DNA from 4 places in the Clostridium malenominatum genome. Region 1 is predicted to be linked to each of the others. Evidence: riboswitches for the same ligand, from Rfam matches in the RefSeq annotation. Region 1 holds a riboswitch; each other region holds the start of a gene.

Region 1 (3,713 bases):
ACACTGAACTAATATTATTAACACTATAACTGTATAAATCATAATATCTGGTTTAAATCTATTGTATCCATAGCTTATAGCTACATGTCCAAGGCCTCCTGCACCAATAGTTCCTGCCATAGCTGAGTAACCAATTAGATTAATAATTGTTAATATTATTCCTCTAATAATTGATGGAAAGGCCTCCTTTAACATAACTTTAAATAATATTTGTATGTTTGTAGCTCCAAAGGACTTTGCCGCCTCAATAAGCCCAGGATCAACTTCCTTTAATGCTGACTCTAGCACCCTTGCCACAAAAGGAGCTGCACCTATGGTAAGCGGCACTATGGCAGCAACTCTACCTATACTTTTTCCAGCAATTAACTTTGTCAATGGTATAATTGATATCATTAATATGATAAAAGGAAAAGATCTTAAAACATTGATTAATAAATCTAAAATACCATATATAAATTTATTTGGCTTTAATCCCTTTTCTTCAGTAACTACGAGAATTATAGATAATATAAATCCAATTATCACTGCAAAGATTGTAGAGTAGCTTACCATGAACAATGTATCCTTTAGCGCAGGTATTAATATGTCCTTATACATTTTACATCACCTCCCAATGAATGGATTTATTATTTAAATAAGTACATATTCTTTTCTCTTGCTCTTTTTCTATATTAATTATCAAGCTTCCTAAAACCTCTTGCCTAAAGCTTTCAAGCTTTCCCCATACAATTGAAAAGTCTACATTTAGCTCCCTAGCCATGGATGTTATTACAGAGCTTTCACTTACTTCCCCTGGAAAAAATATTTTAATATTAACTCCATGATTAGGAAGTAATTCTCCACCTTCTAATAAGTTTTTCAGTTCTCCTTCTGGTTTTAAGAAAAGTTCTTTTACAGGGCCATAAGCTTTTATTTCACCATCTTCAATTAAGGCCACTTTGTTACATACTTCTTTAATTACTTCCATTTGATGAGTTACTATTATTACTGTGATATTTAACTTTTCATTTATCTCCTTAAGAAGAGATAATATAGACTTAGTTGTTTCTGGATCTAAGGCTGAAGTAGCCTCATCACAGAGAAGTATTTTAGGTTCTAAAGTTAGTGCTCTTGCGATAGCTACCCTTTGTTTTTGTCCTCCACTTAATTGTCTAGGATGACTTTTTGATTTGTCCTCTAAACCAACTAATTTCAACAATTCTGTTACTCTTCGTTCTATTTCAAGTTTATTTTTGCCCCAAATTTTCATAGGTAGAGCTATGTTATCATAAACATTTAAAGTGTTTAGTAAATTAAAGTTTTGAAATATCATTCCCATTTCTTTCCTAAGCTCTCTAATTCCCTCTGAACTCAAATTGTTTATCTCGTGACCATCAACGGTTATGCTACCTTGGTTATAATCCTCTAAAGCATTTAAACATCTAAGTAAGGTGGATTTTCCTGCACCACTTCTTCCTATAATTCCAAATATTTCACCTTCATTAATTTCTAGATTAATATCTTTTAATACTACATTATCTTGAAAATTTTTACTTACTCCTTCAATTACTATCATGTCAGTCCCCCTTAAATACTAATAAAATAGACCTGAGAAATTCTCAGGTCTAACCTAATTTTTCTCATCTCCCGGCATATCACCGCAGGAATTAGCACCTCGTATCTCTACAGGTTGCTGGGTTTCACAGGGCCAGTCCCTCCACCTCTCTTGATAAGTTTTATTCAATTAATAAAATAAAGCCTGAGAATAAACTCAGGCTAACAACCTAATTCTTCTCATCTTTCGGCATATCACCGCTGGACTTAGCACCTTGTATTTCTACAGGTTGCTGGGTTTCACAGGGCCAGTCCCTCCACCTCTCTTGATAAGTAATGATATTGTATTTGCTTTTTTTATTATTATATAGGCATTATGATATATTGTCAACAGTAAATTTTAATTTTTATATTTTTTCAAATAGCTTTCTTTATTAGAGATTATTTTTTTAATGGCATATACAAAGTAATCTACTTCCTCTAAGGTGTTATAAATTCCAAAGCTTATCCTCACCATGCCCGGCCTACTACCCGCAAGTTTGGATATTTTCTTAACCTCTTCCTCACTAATATTTAATAGTCTTTGTATATATGGGTGAGCACAAAAACACCCACTTCTTACTCCAATACCAAACTCATAGGATAATATTTTAGCTACAGTCTCATGATACATTCCATCTACATTAAATGTGATAATAGAGACATTTTTATTACAGTCACTGCAATACATATTTAGACCTTTCACCCTCTGCAATGACCTTATAGCATGTTTTAACAGTCTATTTTCGTATTCTTCAATATTCTTCATACCCAATTTATCTAAAGTTTTAATAGCTGATGTAAGAGCTACAACCCCTACAACATTTGGTGACCCAGACTCGTCCTTTTCAGGAGTGTGAAGCCATTTAACAGAATCTAAAGTTACAACATCTACAGTTCCTCCGCCACTATAATCTGGTGGCAAATTCTCTAATTCATCTTTTGCACCAATTAACACCCCTATTCCAAAAGGTGCATACATTTTATGTGCAGAAAATACTAAATAATCTATATGCTCTTCAGAATCTATAGCCTTCACATTAACTGGTGCATGTGGAACTAGCTGTGCTCCATCTACTAATATTTTAGCACCATATTTATGTGCAATTCTCGCTATATAATGAATGTCGTTTTTATATCCGGTAACGTTTGAGGCTCCAGTAACTGCAACAAGTTTGACTTTACCTCCATGCTTTTTTAATCTTTCTTCTAAATCATTTAAACATAATTTACCGTGATTATCTATTTTAACATGCTCTAATTTAAACTTTCTCCATGGAAGATCATTTGAATGGTGTTCCATCTCTGTAGATAAAATAATGTCATCTTTATATTTATTATATAACATATTAGACAATTTATTTATAGCTTCCGTAGTATTTTTAACAAATATCACTGACGAATTATTTAAATCCGCCCCCACAAATTTTGCTACAACCTTTCTTCCATCATCATAAAGTTTAGTTGATACCTGAGATTTATACCCCATACCCCTGTGAATCGATGAGTAATAAGGTAAAAAGTCTAATAAGTCTTCAACAACCTTTTTAAATGCCGGAGTGGTTGCAGCATTATCTAAATTTACATATCTTACTTTTCTACCATCAATTAAAGGTACTATTGCATTTTCCCCTAATACTAAATTATAATTATTATACATTATTTTCCACCCCTAATATTTCTCTTTATATATACTATGAGAATAGGGTAAAATGAAACCTTAATTTTAATCTATTTTTTTGCATACTTATCAATTATGGTTCTTGTAACAATAAGATAAATAATTAAATTACTAGGAGTATTTAATATACCAAAAATTCCCCATAGCCAATAATTTTTTTCTCCTCTTTTTTTGGCATCATTAAACATCCATAGTCCTTGTAGGAGAAGTATTGGAATAAGAATTATTAAACCAATCAACTGCAATCCATCTAATTTCATATATTACTTCCCTCCGTTATTCTACTTTTAGAAATAGGTATTATGATGATTGGCCCTATTAGAAGCATAAATACTTGAAAATAAACCATATATCTAATTCCTAGAATAAAAAATATACTATACAAAAGGACTATTATACAAAAAGATATCCCTATAAAAAGTAAATTTTCTCGTCTCTTTTTTCTACTTTCCATAATATT
Region 2 (3,713 bases), 260 kb from region 1:
GCATTTACTATTAAAGCCTTTAACATATCACATTTTTGATAGTAATTTATTCTCCTATCTATCTCACTACCTAGAGTAGCTGCCAACACTACACACTTAGAAGAATTTTTTAAATGGCTTTTTATATGCTGACCTTTTAGTAAAATTTCAACATCTTTTAATATAACTCCTTTAGATTCCTGTACTATGGAATAAATATTATAAACCCATCTAAATCTAAGAATATTTCTTGTCTCTTCTTTTATATCTTCTATGAGGGGAAGCATATCTTCTCCGCTATTTTTTGAAACACCTAAATATCTAAGAATTTCCCTGCTATCTCCTTTGAAAATCCACTCTTTCATTAATTGTCACCATAGATATTTAGACTAAAGCCTTTTTCCAGTACATATTTTGCATACTCTATTGCCCCGAAAAGAGATAAATCTCTATAGTTTCCACATTGCAAATCATTTGATGCTGGGACTTCTTTAGCTTCAACTACTTCTTTTAAAGACTTTTCTAAAGCTTCTTTTATTTCAGCTGCATCCCTATTACCCCATAGAATTAAATAAAACCCCGTTCTACATCCCATTGGTGATAAATCTATTATTCCTTGCAAATGCTCTCTTAAAAGTCCAGCAAGTAAATGTTCTAGAGCATGTAGTGCTCCCGTTGGAATAGCTTCTTTATTAGGCTGAGTAAATCTTAAATCAAATTTAGTTACAAAATCACCATTCTCACCCTTTAACACAGCACACTTTCTTACGTAAGGTGCTACAACTTTTCTATGATCTAATTCAAAACTTTCAACTTTATTCACAAGTATCTCCTCCTCATTATTCATTTACAGACTTTAATATTGAGCTTATATTTTCTACAATTTTTTTTGCTACATAAGGATTATTCATAGTATAGAGATGAATTGCTTTTACTCCACTAGATAATAAATCCACTATTTGTTCCACTGCATAGGCTATTCCTGCATCTCTTAATGCTTCTTTATCATGCTCATATTTATTAATGATTTTTATAAATTTATCTGGTATTGTTGCACCACAAAGGGTATTAATCGTTTCAATTTGCTTTTTATTTATTATTGGCATTATTCCAGCTTCAATGGGTGTATATATCCCATTTTTATTTAATTTATCAATATAATTATAGAAAATATTATTATCTAAAAACAACTGTGTAATTAAATAATCTACACCTGAATCTACTTTTTCTTTAAGTCTTTTTATATCTTCATCTATATTTTCGCATTGATAATGCCCTTCTGGATAGCATGCCGATGCTATGCCAAAGTTCCCTTTCTCTTTAAGATAATTAATTAGTTCATAAGCATATTTAAAATCACCATATATTTCTCCATTATTAGGTATATCTCCTCTTAATGCCAATATATTTTCAATATTGTTATCTTTTAACTGATTAATTATTTGATCTAAGTTATTTTTTGTTGAGTTTATACATGTAAGGTGCGATAAAGCTTCTATGCCATGCTTATTTTTAATTAAAGAGGAAACCTCACAGGTTTTATTATCCCTAACACTTCCTCCCGCACCGTAGGTAACACTTATATAGTCTCCACCCAAACTACTTATTTCTTCAATAGTATTATATATTTTTTCAATGGTCATCCCTCCTTTAGGTGGAAAAACCTCGAAGGAAAAAACTACTTTCTTCTGGTCAAAAATTTCTTTAATTTTCATTTGTAAGCCCCCTTTTTTAGTAATAAAAAACACCTAAAGGATATTCCTTTAGGTGATTAATTCCTAATATCCTTATCTTTCAGCATAAGCTGCTGGATTTAGCACCTTGTACCACTAAGGTACGGTTGCCGGGTTTCACAGGGCCAGTCCCTCCACCACTCTTGATAAGCAGTATTAAATTACTAATAAGTATATTACAAATTTTATTAAATGTAAATATGAATTTTTACATTTAAGGCCGTATATACGCCCAACCATCTCCTTGTTTTTTTACTAATTCTCCTACTCCAGACGGTACAATGTTAATAGGTTCTATTAATTCTTTCTCATCTATGTTCATTCCCTTTAAAGAATTTTTACAGAGAACAAATTTAACTCCTAGCTTTGATAGTTCATGTATTTCTTTTTCATATTTAAAATCTTTATTTTTAAATTCCTCTACAGCCACACTATTTATTACTAGCTCTATCTGAAGATTTTCTATACCTAAGTCTATTATTAAATTTTTTATGTTATTTAATGATAATTTAATCTTTTCTTTCTCACTTACGTGAAAAATCACTTTATATTCCTTATTCATAACCATATGATTTATTTTCACCCCTAAATTATTTAGTGAAATAATATTATTCCCACATAAGCTAAGGTATCTTCTGAATAATTAAACTTAAGCCCACAGGACTTTAAAATTGCTCCTAAATCTATGCCATAAGCTTCTGCTGAAGATATGGCTTCTTCTGGATAAATACATTCTTCTCCTTTAATATAACTACAATTTTTACATATTACACAGGGCCCTGCTCCCATAGGAAAAATATCTTTCGTATTATACTTATTTTTAAGATGCTTACTTAAACTTCTAGTAAATTGATTATGCGTATCCCTTATTCTATCTGTTTCCTTCCTGTCTTTAATATTTTTCACAGGATGAATTGTTTGATACACAACTCCCTTTGTAAACTTCATTAGGTCGCATTTTAATTTATCTATTTCTCCAACTCCGGGAGGACACATCCAATTAGTACCATAATGCCCACATAAGTTATCTTTGCAGTAGTCCCTAAATTTATTTGAAAACTCCAATTCATCTACTTTAAAAGGTTTAGCATATTTCGCTCCAAAATTTAAAACATCTTTAATAATTTTTTCTTCATTTAGATTATTCATTTAAACTTCATCTCCTTACTAATTCCACACATACAATCTCTGGATTATTAAAAATTCTTTGCGGAAAAACACTGTTTCCAAGTCCTCTACTTACTACCATAGTCGTGCTAGATTCCTTATATAATCCTTTATAATACTTTGGAAAAAATCCTTGATTTGGTGACAATATCCCTCCTATAAAAGGAATAATAATTTGTCCACCGTGGGCATGACCTGAAAAAACTAAATCTATATCTTTTTCTCTATAAAGATTAAATAGTTCAGGTCTATGTGAAAGCAGTATATTAAAACTACCTGCTTTTTTTATTTTTTCTATCTCATCCTCAATAATTTTATTACCTTTATAATCCTCTCCATATCCAGTAGTGCTAAAAGCTGGATCATCTACCCCTAATATAGATATTTCCTCATGGCCTTTTCTTAAAATTATAGATTCATTTCTTAATACAATTACTCCATTTTCATTAAGCTTTTTTTCTAATGAAGAAAACTTTCCTGACCACCCTTCATGATTACCTGTAACATAATATATGGGAGCTATATCTTTAATTTTCTCTACTAATAGCATAGCTTTTTCTTCATTATATTTTCGCCTATCAATTAAATCCCCTGTAATTACAATTATATCAGGATTTTCTTTGATAATTTTGTTTACAATTTTATTATTATCTTTTCCAAAGGTTTTACTATGTAGATCAGAAAGATGTATTATTTTAAAATTGTTGAAGCTATCAGGCAATTTATTATTTAATACTCTGTGCCTTGTCATTACTAAGCTGTTATTTTGAGAGTACAACTGGAAAGTTAATACTATAACAGCTATAACTAATAATACTTTTTTCATTTCTTATT
Region 3 (3,713 bases), on a different contig from region 1:
ATTAAGCTTTCTTTTATGTGTTCCTCAGCAACTCCAAGAATTTCTATGGCTTCTTTTACAAGTCTATTATATGGCATACAGGTATTACCTAAACCACAAAACTGATTTATAATATATTTTATTCCAGAGCTAATTCTAAAAGGAGAGTTTAATTCTATCCCTAAATTACGAGCAATCTTATCAGAAGTTTTAAAGCCAAAGCCAGCTATATCTTCTGTTAAAATATATGGATTTTCCTTAACTATTCTTATAGAATCATTTTTGTATTTCTTATATATTTTTAAACATTGATTAGTGGTTACTCCGTAATTTTGGAAGAACATCATTACATTTTTTAGCTCTCTTTGTTTATTAAAGGATTCCTGGATAGTAGCTATTTTTTTATCTCCTATGCCTTCTATTTCTTTTAACCTTTCAATATTATTTTCTAAAACATTAAAGGTTTCCTCTCCAAAAATTTCTACCATTTTTTTCGCAGTTACAGGTCCTATGCCAGATATTACTCCTGAAGCTAGATATCTTTCTATACCCTTTGTTGTATTTGGCAAGCTTTCCTCACTAATGTCAACTTTAAATTGCTCCCCAAATTGAGGGTGAGTGACCCATTCCCCTATTAGATTTAATTCTTGGCCCTCAATTATATAGGGTATACATCCCGTAATGGTTATTAGTTTATTTTTTTCTTTTATCCTAGCTACCACATATCCATTTTCATCATTTTTAAAAACAATAGCTTCCACACTTCCCTGTATCTCTGCCATAAAACCTCTCCTAAATTGTTAATTTAATTTATATTATACCATATTATTTCCTTATACAAACAAAAGAGAGGTTATTTAAAACCCCTCCTTTTTTTCGTATATTTTATAAATATTTTTTTATTTCTTCAACTTTATCTAATCTTTCCCATGGAAGATCTAAATCTGTTCTTCCAAAGTGACCATATGCAGCAGTTTGCTTGTAAATAGGTTTTCTTAAATCTAAATAATTAATTATAGCCGCAGGTCTTAAATCAAATGTTTTGTTTATTATATCTACTATTTTATCATCTGATATTTTTCCTGTTTCAAAAGTATCTACAGCAATAGAAACTGGTCTTGCAACTCCTATAGCATAAGCTAATTGGATTTCTATTTTATCTGCCACTCCAGCGGCAACTAGATTTTTAGCTACCCATCTTGCTGCATAGGCTGCGGATCTATCAACCTTTGTAGGATCTTTTCCTGAGAAAGCTCCACCACCGTGTCTTCCATATCCTCCATAGGTATCAACTATTATTTTTCTTCCTGTTAAGCCAGCATCTCCTTGAGGTCCACCTACAACGAATCTTCCCGTTGGATTTATATAGTATTTTGTATTTTCGTCTAGGAGTTCTTGAGGAACCACTTCATTAACTACGTATTTTAGTATATCTTTTTCTATCTCTTCCCTAGTAACCTCTGGACTATGTTGGGTAGATACTACTATAGTGTCTATTCTAACTGGCTTTCCATCTTCATACTCTACCGTAACCTGAGTTTTTCCGTCTGGTCTTAAGTATGAAAGTGTACCATCTTTTCTAACTTCTGATAACTTTCTAGCAAGTTTGTGAGCAGTAGCTATTGGCATTGGCATATATTCCGGAGTTTCATTTGTAGCAAATCCAAACATCATACCTTGGTCTCCAGCACCTATAGCTTCTTCTACATCCTTTTCTCCTTTTTTAGATTCTAAGGATTCATTTACTCCCATGGCAATGTCTGGTGATTGTTCATTAATTGATGTTAATATAGCACAAGTATCACTATCGAAGCCATATTTAGCTCTTGTGTAACCTATGGATTCTATAGTTTCTCTAACAATTTTAGGAATGTCTACATAACAATTAGTTGTTATCTCTCCAACAACTAAAACCATCCCTGTAGTTACTGTAGTTTCACAAGCTACTCTTCCTTTAGGATCTTTTTCAAGTATAGCATCTAACACCGAGTCAGAAATCTGATCACATATCTTATCTGGATGCCCTTCTGTTACTGATTCTGAAGTAAACAATTTTCTCATCTTTTTACCCTCCAATTTAATTTTTATAAAAATAAAACCCCTTCGATAAGAAGAGGTAACAATGTTCCTTTTCTCTTATCTTGCAGATATTATCTGCTGGAATTGGCACCTTAGCATAATAGCTGGTTGCCGGGTTTCATAGGGCCCATTTCCCTCCACCTCTCTTGATAAGAGCTTTTTATTCTATTTTACTCTAAAAACTATAGCATAACCTCATTACCGTGTCAACGGGGAATTTTTTACTTAATCAAAATAAAAAAGACACTATCAACAGTGTCTTTTTTTGGTGGAAGTGGATGGATTCGAACCATCGAAGGTACTACCAACAGATTTACAGTCTGCCCCCTTTAGCCACTCGGGAACACTTCCATATATGGAGCTGGCAATAGGAATCGAACCTACAACCTGCTGATTACAAGTCAGCTGCTCTACCGTTGAGCCATGCCAGCATATTTAATAACTTAACAATCTAAAAATATTAATTAAAATTGGTGGAAGTGGATGGATTCGAACCATCGAAGGTACTACCAACAGATTTACAGTCTGCCCCCTTTAGCCACTCGGGAACACTTCCATTTGTGGAGCTGGCAATAGGAATCGAACCTACAACCTGCTGATTACAAGTCAGCTGCTCTACCGTTGAGCCATGCCAGCACATTTCATTATTAATATTCTTAATTTGTTAACAAGCAATAGTATACATTCTTATTTAATAAAATTCAACCTCGAAAACAGCCATTATGGGCAATGTAACGATTATTACTCTATATTACTCTTATTTCCTTCACATTTCTTCAAATTAATGCATTTAATATAATTATATTCTTTATTTGTTTATAACTTTATATTATAATGCTAGTAGAATATTCGAAAGCTGATAAGGAGATAACTATGCAAAAACTTCTAAGCAAATTAAGAAGAGCTGTAAATGATTTTAAATTAATAGAAAGTGGGGACAAAGTTGCAATAGGCTTATCTGGAGGTAAAGATAGTCTTACTTTACTACATTTGTTAAGTAGGTATAGAACTTTTTCTCCAGAACCCTTTGAATTAATTGTTATTACTATTGATCCTAAAACAGGTGCAGATTTCTCACCATTAGAAAAGTTATGCAATGAACTAAATGTTCCATTTTATTTGATAGAATCTAATATTAAAGAAATAGTTTTTGATATTAGAAAAGAAAAAAATCCTTGCTCTTTATGTGCTAATTTAAGAAGAGGAGTATTAAATGAAAAAGCAAAAGATCTAGGTTGCACTAAAATAGCCTTAGGTCATCATAAAAATGATGCTATAGAAACTCTATTGATGTCTATGTTCTATGAAGGCAGAATAAATAGTTTCTCACCTAAAACCTATTTAAGCAGAAAAGATATAACCGTCATAAGACCTATGGTGTATATAGATGAATTAGAAATTAAAAGCACTGCAGCAAAATATGAGTTTCCTATAATACACAATCCTTGTCCTGCAAATGGACTTACTAAAAGACAATACATGAAGGATTTAACCTATGCACTAGAGAAGGACATTCCCGGATTAAAAGACCATCTACTAGGAGCTTTGATGAACATAGAACAGCTAAATATTTGGGACAAAAGTAAGTTTTAGTTAATTATATTAATATTAAGCCACCCTCTCTCATATACATTATTAGGGAGGTGTGGCTATTT
Region 4 (3,713 bases), 320 kb from region 1:
AAACTGTTCGTCCATTTTTCTTCCTAACATATATTCTACTATTTCATTTGGAGTGGTTTTACTTATATCTTTTTTAACTACAAATTCTCCATCCCTCATTACTGTGATTTCATCACAAATTTCGAAAAGTTCTGGCAATCTGTGTGATATAAATATTACTCCTACATTTTTCTTTTTTAGATCCTTTACAATTCTAAAAAGTTCCTCTGTTTCAGCACTACTAAGTGGTGCTGTAGGTTCATCTAATATTAGAAACTTACAATCTTTTGAGATTGCTCTTGCAATAAGAACCATTTGTTTTTCTGCTAAGCTTAGTTCACTTACAAGTTTTTTAGAAGATATCTTTACATTCATATTATCTAAAATTTCTTGAGATTTTTTATAAATCTCTCTCCAATTTACTATAGAGCTCTTATCATCAGATTCTATCATATGGTTTAACATAATATTTTCAGCTACAGTTAAATAATGAATAAGTGCAGTATCTACCTCTTGATATACTATTTGAACCCCATATTCTTTAGATTCTTTAGGAGATCTAATAGTAGCCTTTTCATCATTAAAATATATCTCTCCTGTATAGTGGTTATAAGCACCAGACAATACCTTCATCAATGTGGATTTTCCCGCTCCATTAGCTCCTATTAAGGCATGGGATACTCCAGTTTCAGTTGTAAAATCAACATTTTTCAATGCCTTGACTCCTGGAAATTCAATAGAAATATTTTTCATGTCCAATGTTATCTTTTGCATTAAATCTATCCACCTCACCCTACCCTAAAATATTTACAGAGAGAACACATAAACCATGTGTTCTCTTGTATGGTAGTTATAATTATTTTTTAAACATTTCTTTTAATTCAGTCATCCAAGCTTCTTGGAATGCATCTGATTTACCCCAGCCTGGTACTACTTCAGAAAGGTTGTCCATATTAACTGCTTTTCCTGCTTTCTTTAATTGCTCTTGAGTTATTAGACTAGCTTCCATTTTATGAGTTTGTGGAGTTTCTTCTCCTGCTATTTTCTTAGCTAAAATTCTAAGATTTACAGCACCTATAAGCTTAGGATCTACCGCAGCAGTAGCTACCCATGGGCTTCCTTCTTCTTGCATTAACTGAATATCTGCATTGGAAATATCTATACCAACGATTTTAACATCTGTTCTATTAGCTTCTTTAACCGCACGAGCTGCTCCTATAGCAAAAGCATCCCACGTAGCAAAAATTGCATCTAAGTTTCCTTTCGGATATTTTGTAAGCATTGCTGAAACTGCATTTTGTGTTTGAACAGAAGTATCCGCTGCTGCCACACCAAATCTATCTAATTCTTTTATACCAGTATTATCTTTTAAAAATTGAGTATATACTTTATTTCTGCTTACCATTGGTGGGAATCCATCAACCCAAAGATATGCTAATTTACTTTGTCCATTGGTTACTTTCTTTAACTCATCTAAAGCTAATTTAGCTAAAGATTCATCATCCTGAGAAGTCATAGTAACTCCCTTTATGTTTTGTATGTCTGAGTTAGAGTCGAAGGTTACCACTGGTATACCTTTTTCAGTTAATTTTTTTACATCTTCTATGGTAGCTGCATCGTCACCATGAGAAATAATTACTCCATCATACCCTTTTTCCATAGCCTGACTTATAGCGTCGTGGAACTTTGCTGTATCTCCATTAGCGGTAAAGGTATCTACTTTAAATCCCATAGATTCCCCTTCTTTTTTAGCTCCTGCTAAATACTGAGCAGTATGGTCGTCTCCCCCTATTTTACGGATAACCATAATTTTTATACCATCAGAATCCTTAGCTATCTTTTCTGGGATATTCTTTGAGTATTCTACCTTTTTACTGTCTGCATCTACTTTCTTGTCTGATTTACTTCCACATCCTGTAAGTCCAGTTACTAACGTCATAGTAATTGCTAGAGTAAGAGTTAAAAACTTTTTATTCATACGTGATCCCCCTTAAAAATAATGATTTTAAAAGTTTAATAATACTAAAATTAACTTCTCAACTCGTTATAAAATATACACCCCCACTCAACTTCCCAAACGTTTACAATAGGTTCTCAAAAACAAACCAAAACATTCTAGTAAGAAACCAAATTTTTAACTATATATTAACATAAGATTTTGACACTTTCAATGCTTTTTTGATTTTAATTTGTTTATAATTGGTTTTATCTTTATTTCCTTTTATTGTTGCAATGTTTCAATATATCTTCTGCTACCTATTTACTCCTACACTGCATAAATTTCATTGACAATAGTTAATTTTTATAGTAGTATAGTTTAAAACTTAATAAAATATCTATCAAGAGCGGTGGAGGGACTGGCCCTATGAAACCCAGCAACCTGTTAATATAAGGTGCTAAATCCAGCAGCCAAAGGCTGAAAGATAGAAGTAACGTGAAATTAACCTCTTCTATTTTAGAAGAGGTTTTTTAATTTTATAAATAAAAGGGGCGATTTTAATGAGTAAAAAAATTTTAAATTTTAACACACTTCAAGTTCATGCAGGACAAAGTCCTGATCCAACTACAGGTTCAAGGGCAGTTCCAATATATCAGACATCCTCTTATGTATTTGAGAATGCCGACCACGCAGCAGATTTATTTGCATTAAGAGCAACAGGCAATATCTATACCAGAATAGGCAATCCTACCACTGATGTATTTGAACAAAGGATGGCGGCTTTAGAAGGTGGCGTTGGGGCACTTGCTACTTCTTCAGGTGCTTCAGCTATTACTTATTCTATATTAAATATAGCAAACTCAGGAGATGAAATTATCTCCGCTGCTACAATTTATGGAGGAACCTATAGTCTGTTTAAATCAGCACTACCTAAACTGGGAATTCACACTCGTTTTGTTAATCCTGACGATCCTGAAAACTTTAGAATAGCTATAAACGAAAAAACAAAGGCCATATTTATTGAAACTATAGGTAACCCTGGCATAAACTTAGTAGATATTTCAGCAATAGCTAGTATCGCTCATGAAAATGGCATACCACTAATTGTAGACAATACCTTTGGCTCTCCTTATCTAATTAAACCTTTTGAATTTGGCGCTGATATAGTAGTTCACTCAGCTACAAAATTCATAGGTGGTCATGGAACTTCCATAGGGGGAGTTATCGTAGACTCTGGTAACTTCAACTGGTCTGAATCTGGAAAATTCTCTGACTTTACAACTCCAGATCCAGGTTACAATAATATAGTTTATTCAAGAGATTTAGGAAAACTAGCATATATAGTAAAGGCTAGAGTTCAACTCTTAAGAGATACTGGAGCATGCATAAGTCCCTTTAATTCCTTCTTACTGCTACAGGGACTTGAAACTCTTTCATTAAGGGTAGAAAGACATGTTGAAAACACAAGAAAAATAGTGAAGTTTTTATCACAGCATCCTAATGTAGCTTGGGTAAATTATCCAGAACTTGAGGATAATAAATACAATGCTTTAGCTAAAAAATATTTTCCAAAGGGAGTAGGCTCTATTTTCACCTTCGGCATAAAGGGTGGACTTGAAGCAGGTAAAAGATTTATAAATAATCTACAAATATTCTCTATGCTTGCTAACGTGGCAGACGCTAAGTCCTTAGTTATTCACCCGGCTAGCACCACTCATTCACAGCTTTCTGAAGAAGCTTTACTAGCTGCAGGTGTAACTCCAGATATGATTAGGGTTTCCATTGGAATTGAAGA

What was found. A riboswitch is a leader RNA that binds a small molecule or an ion and turns the genes downstream of it on or off. The one in region 1 is predicted to bind S-adenosylmethionine.
Region 2: it holds a riboswitch for S-adenosylmethionine, as region 1 does, so the genes downstream of both, metF (methylenetetrahydrofolate reductase [NAD(P)H]) here and ABDZ69_RS08160 (methionine ABC transporter ATP-binding protein) in region 1, are expected to answer to the same signal.
Region 3: it holds a riboswitch for S-adenosylmethionine, as region 1 does, so the genes downstream of both, metK (methionine adenosyltransferase) here and ABDZ69_RS08160 (methionine ABC transporter ATP-binding protein) in region 1, are expected to answer to the same signal.
Region 4: it holds a riboswitch for S-adenosylmethionine, as region 1 does, so the genes downstream of both, ABDZ69_RS09810 (O-acetylhomoserine aminocarboxypropyltransferase/cysteine synthase family protein) here and ABDZ69_RS08160 (methionine ABC transporter ATP-binding protein) in region 1, are expected to answer to the same signal.

Annotation. Positions count from the first base shown of each region.
Region 1 is NZ_BAAACF010000001.1:1,604,384-1,608,096, forward strand. Features, by position in the region: gene ABDZ69_RS08155 (methionine ABC transporter permease) at 1-597, opposite strand, end outside; gene ABDZ69_RS08160 (methionine ABC transporter ATP-binding protein) at 599-1,555, opposite strand; SAM riboswitch class I at 1,617-1,715, opposite strand; SAM riboswitch class I at 1,771-1,869, opposite strand; gene ABDZ69_RS08165 (aminotransferase class V-fold PLP-dependent enzyme) at 1,934-3,232, opposite strand; gene ABDZ69_RS08170 (sigmaY antisigma factor component) at 3,304-3,513, opposite strand; gene ABDZ69_RS08175 (hypothetical protein) at 3,510-3,713, opposite strand, start outside.
Region 2 is NZ_BAAACF010000001.1:1,866,719-1,870,431, forward strand. Features, by position in the region: gene ABDZ69_RS09490 (vitamin B12 dependent-methionine synthase activation domain-containing protein) at 1-344, opposite strand, end outside; gene ABDZ69_RS09495 (S-ribosylhomocysteine lyase) at 344-802, opposite strand; gene metF (methylenetetrahydrofolate reductase [NAD(P)H]) at 819-1,694, opposite strand; SAM riboswitch class I at 1,764-1,865, opposite strand; gene ABDZ69_RS09505 (DsrE family protein) at 1,927-2,274, opposite strand; gene ABDZ69_RS09510 (DUF2284 domain-containing protein) at 2,307-2,861, opposite strand; gene ABDZ69_RS09515 (metallophosphoesterase) at 2,869-3,705, opposite strand; gene ABDZ69_RS09520 (sigma-54 interaction domain-containing protein) at 3,702-3,713, opposite strand, start outside.
Region 3 is NZ_BAAACF010000003.1:353,088-356,800, forward strand. Features, by position in the region: gene recD2 (SF1B family DNA helicase RecD2) at 1-761, opposite strand, end outside; gene metK (methionine adenosyltransferase) at 865-2,040, opposite strand; SAM riboswitch class I at 2,113-2,214, opposite strand; tRNA gene ABDZ69_RS13530 (tRNA-Tyr) at 2,325-2,409, opposite strand; tRNA gene ABDZ69_RS13535 (tRNA-Thr) at 2,415-2,489, opposite strand; tRNA gene ABDZ69_RS13540 (tRNA-Tyr) at 2,530-2,614, opposite strand; tRNA gene ABDZ69_RS13545 (tRNA-Thr) at 2,620-2,694, opposite strand; gene ABDZ69_RS13550 (tRNA 2-thiocytidine biosynthesis TtcA family protein) at 2,932-3,651, shown strand; gene yyaC (spore protease YyaC) at 3,712-3,713, shown strand, end outside.
Region 4 is NZ_BAAACF010000001.1:1,929,160-1,932,872, forward strand. Features, by position in the region: gene ABDZ69_RS09800 (sugar ABC transporter ATP-binding protein) at 1-753, opposite strand, end outside; gene ABDZ69_RS09805 (sugar ABC transporter substrate-binding protein) at 836-1,957, opposite strand; SAM riboswitch class I at 2,313-2,409, shown strand; gene ABDZ69_RS09810 (O-acetylhomoserine aminocarboxypropyltransferase/cysteine synthase family protein) at 2,479-3,713, shown strand, end outside.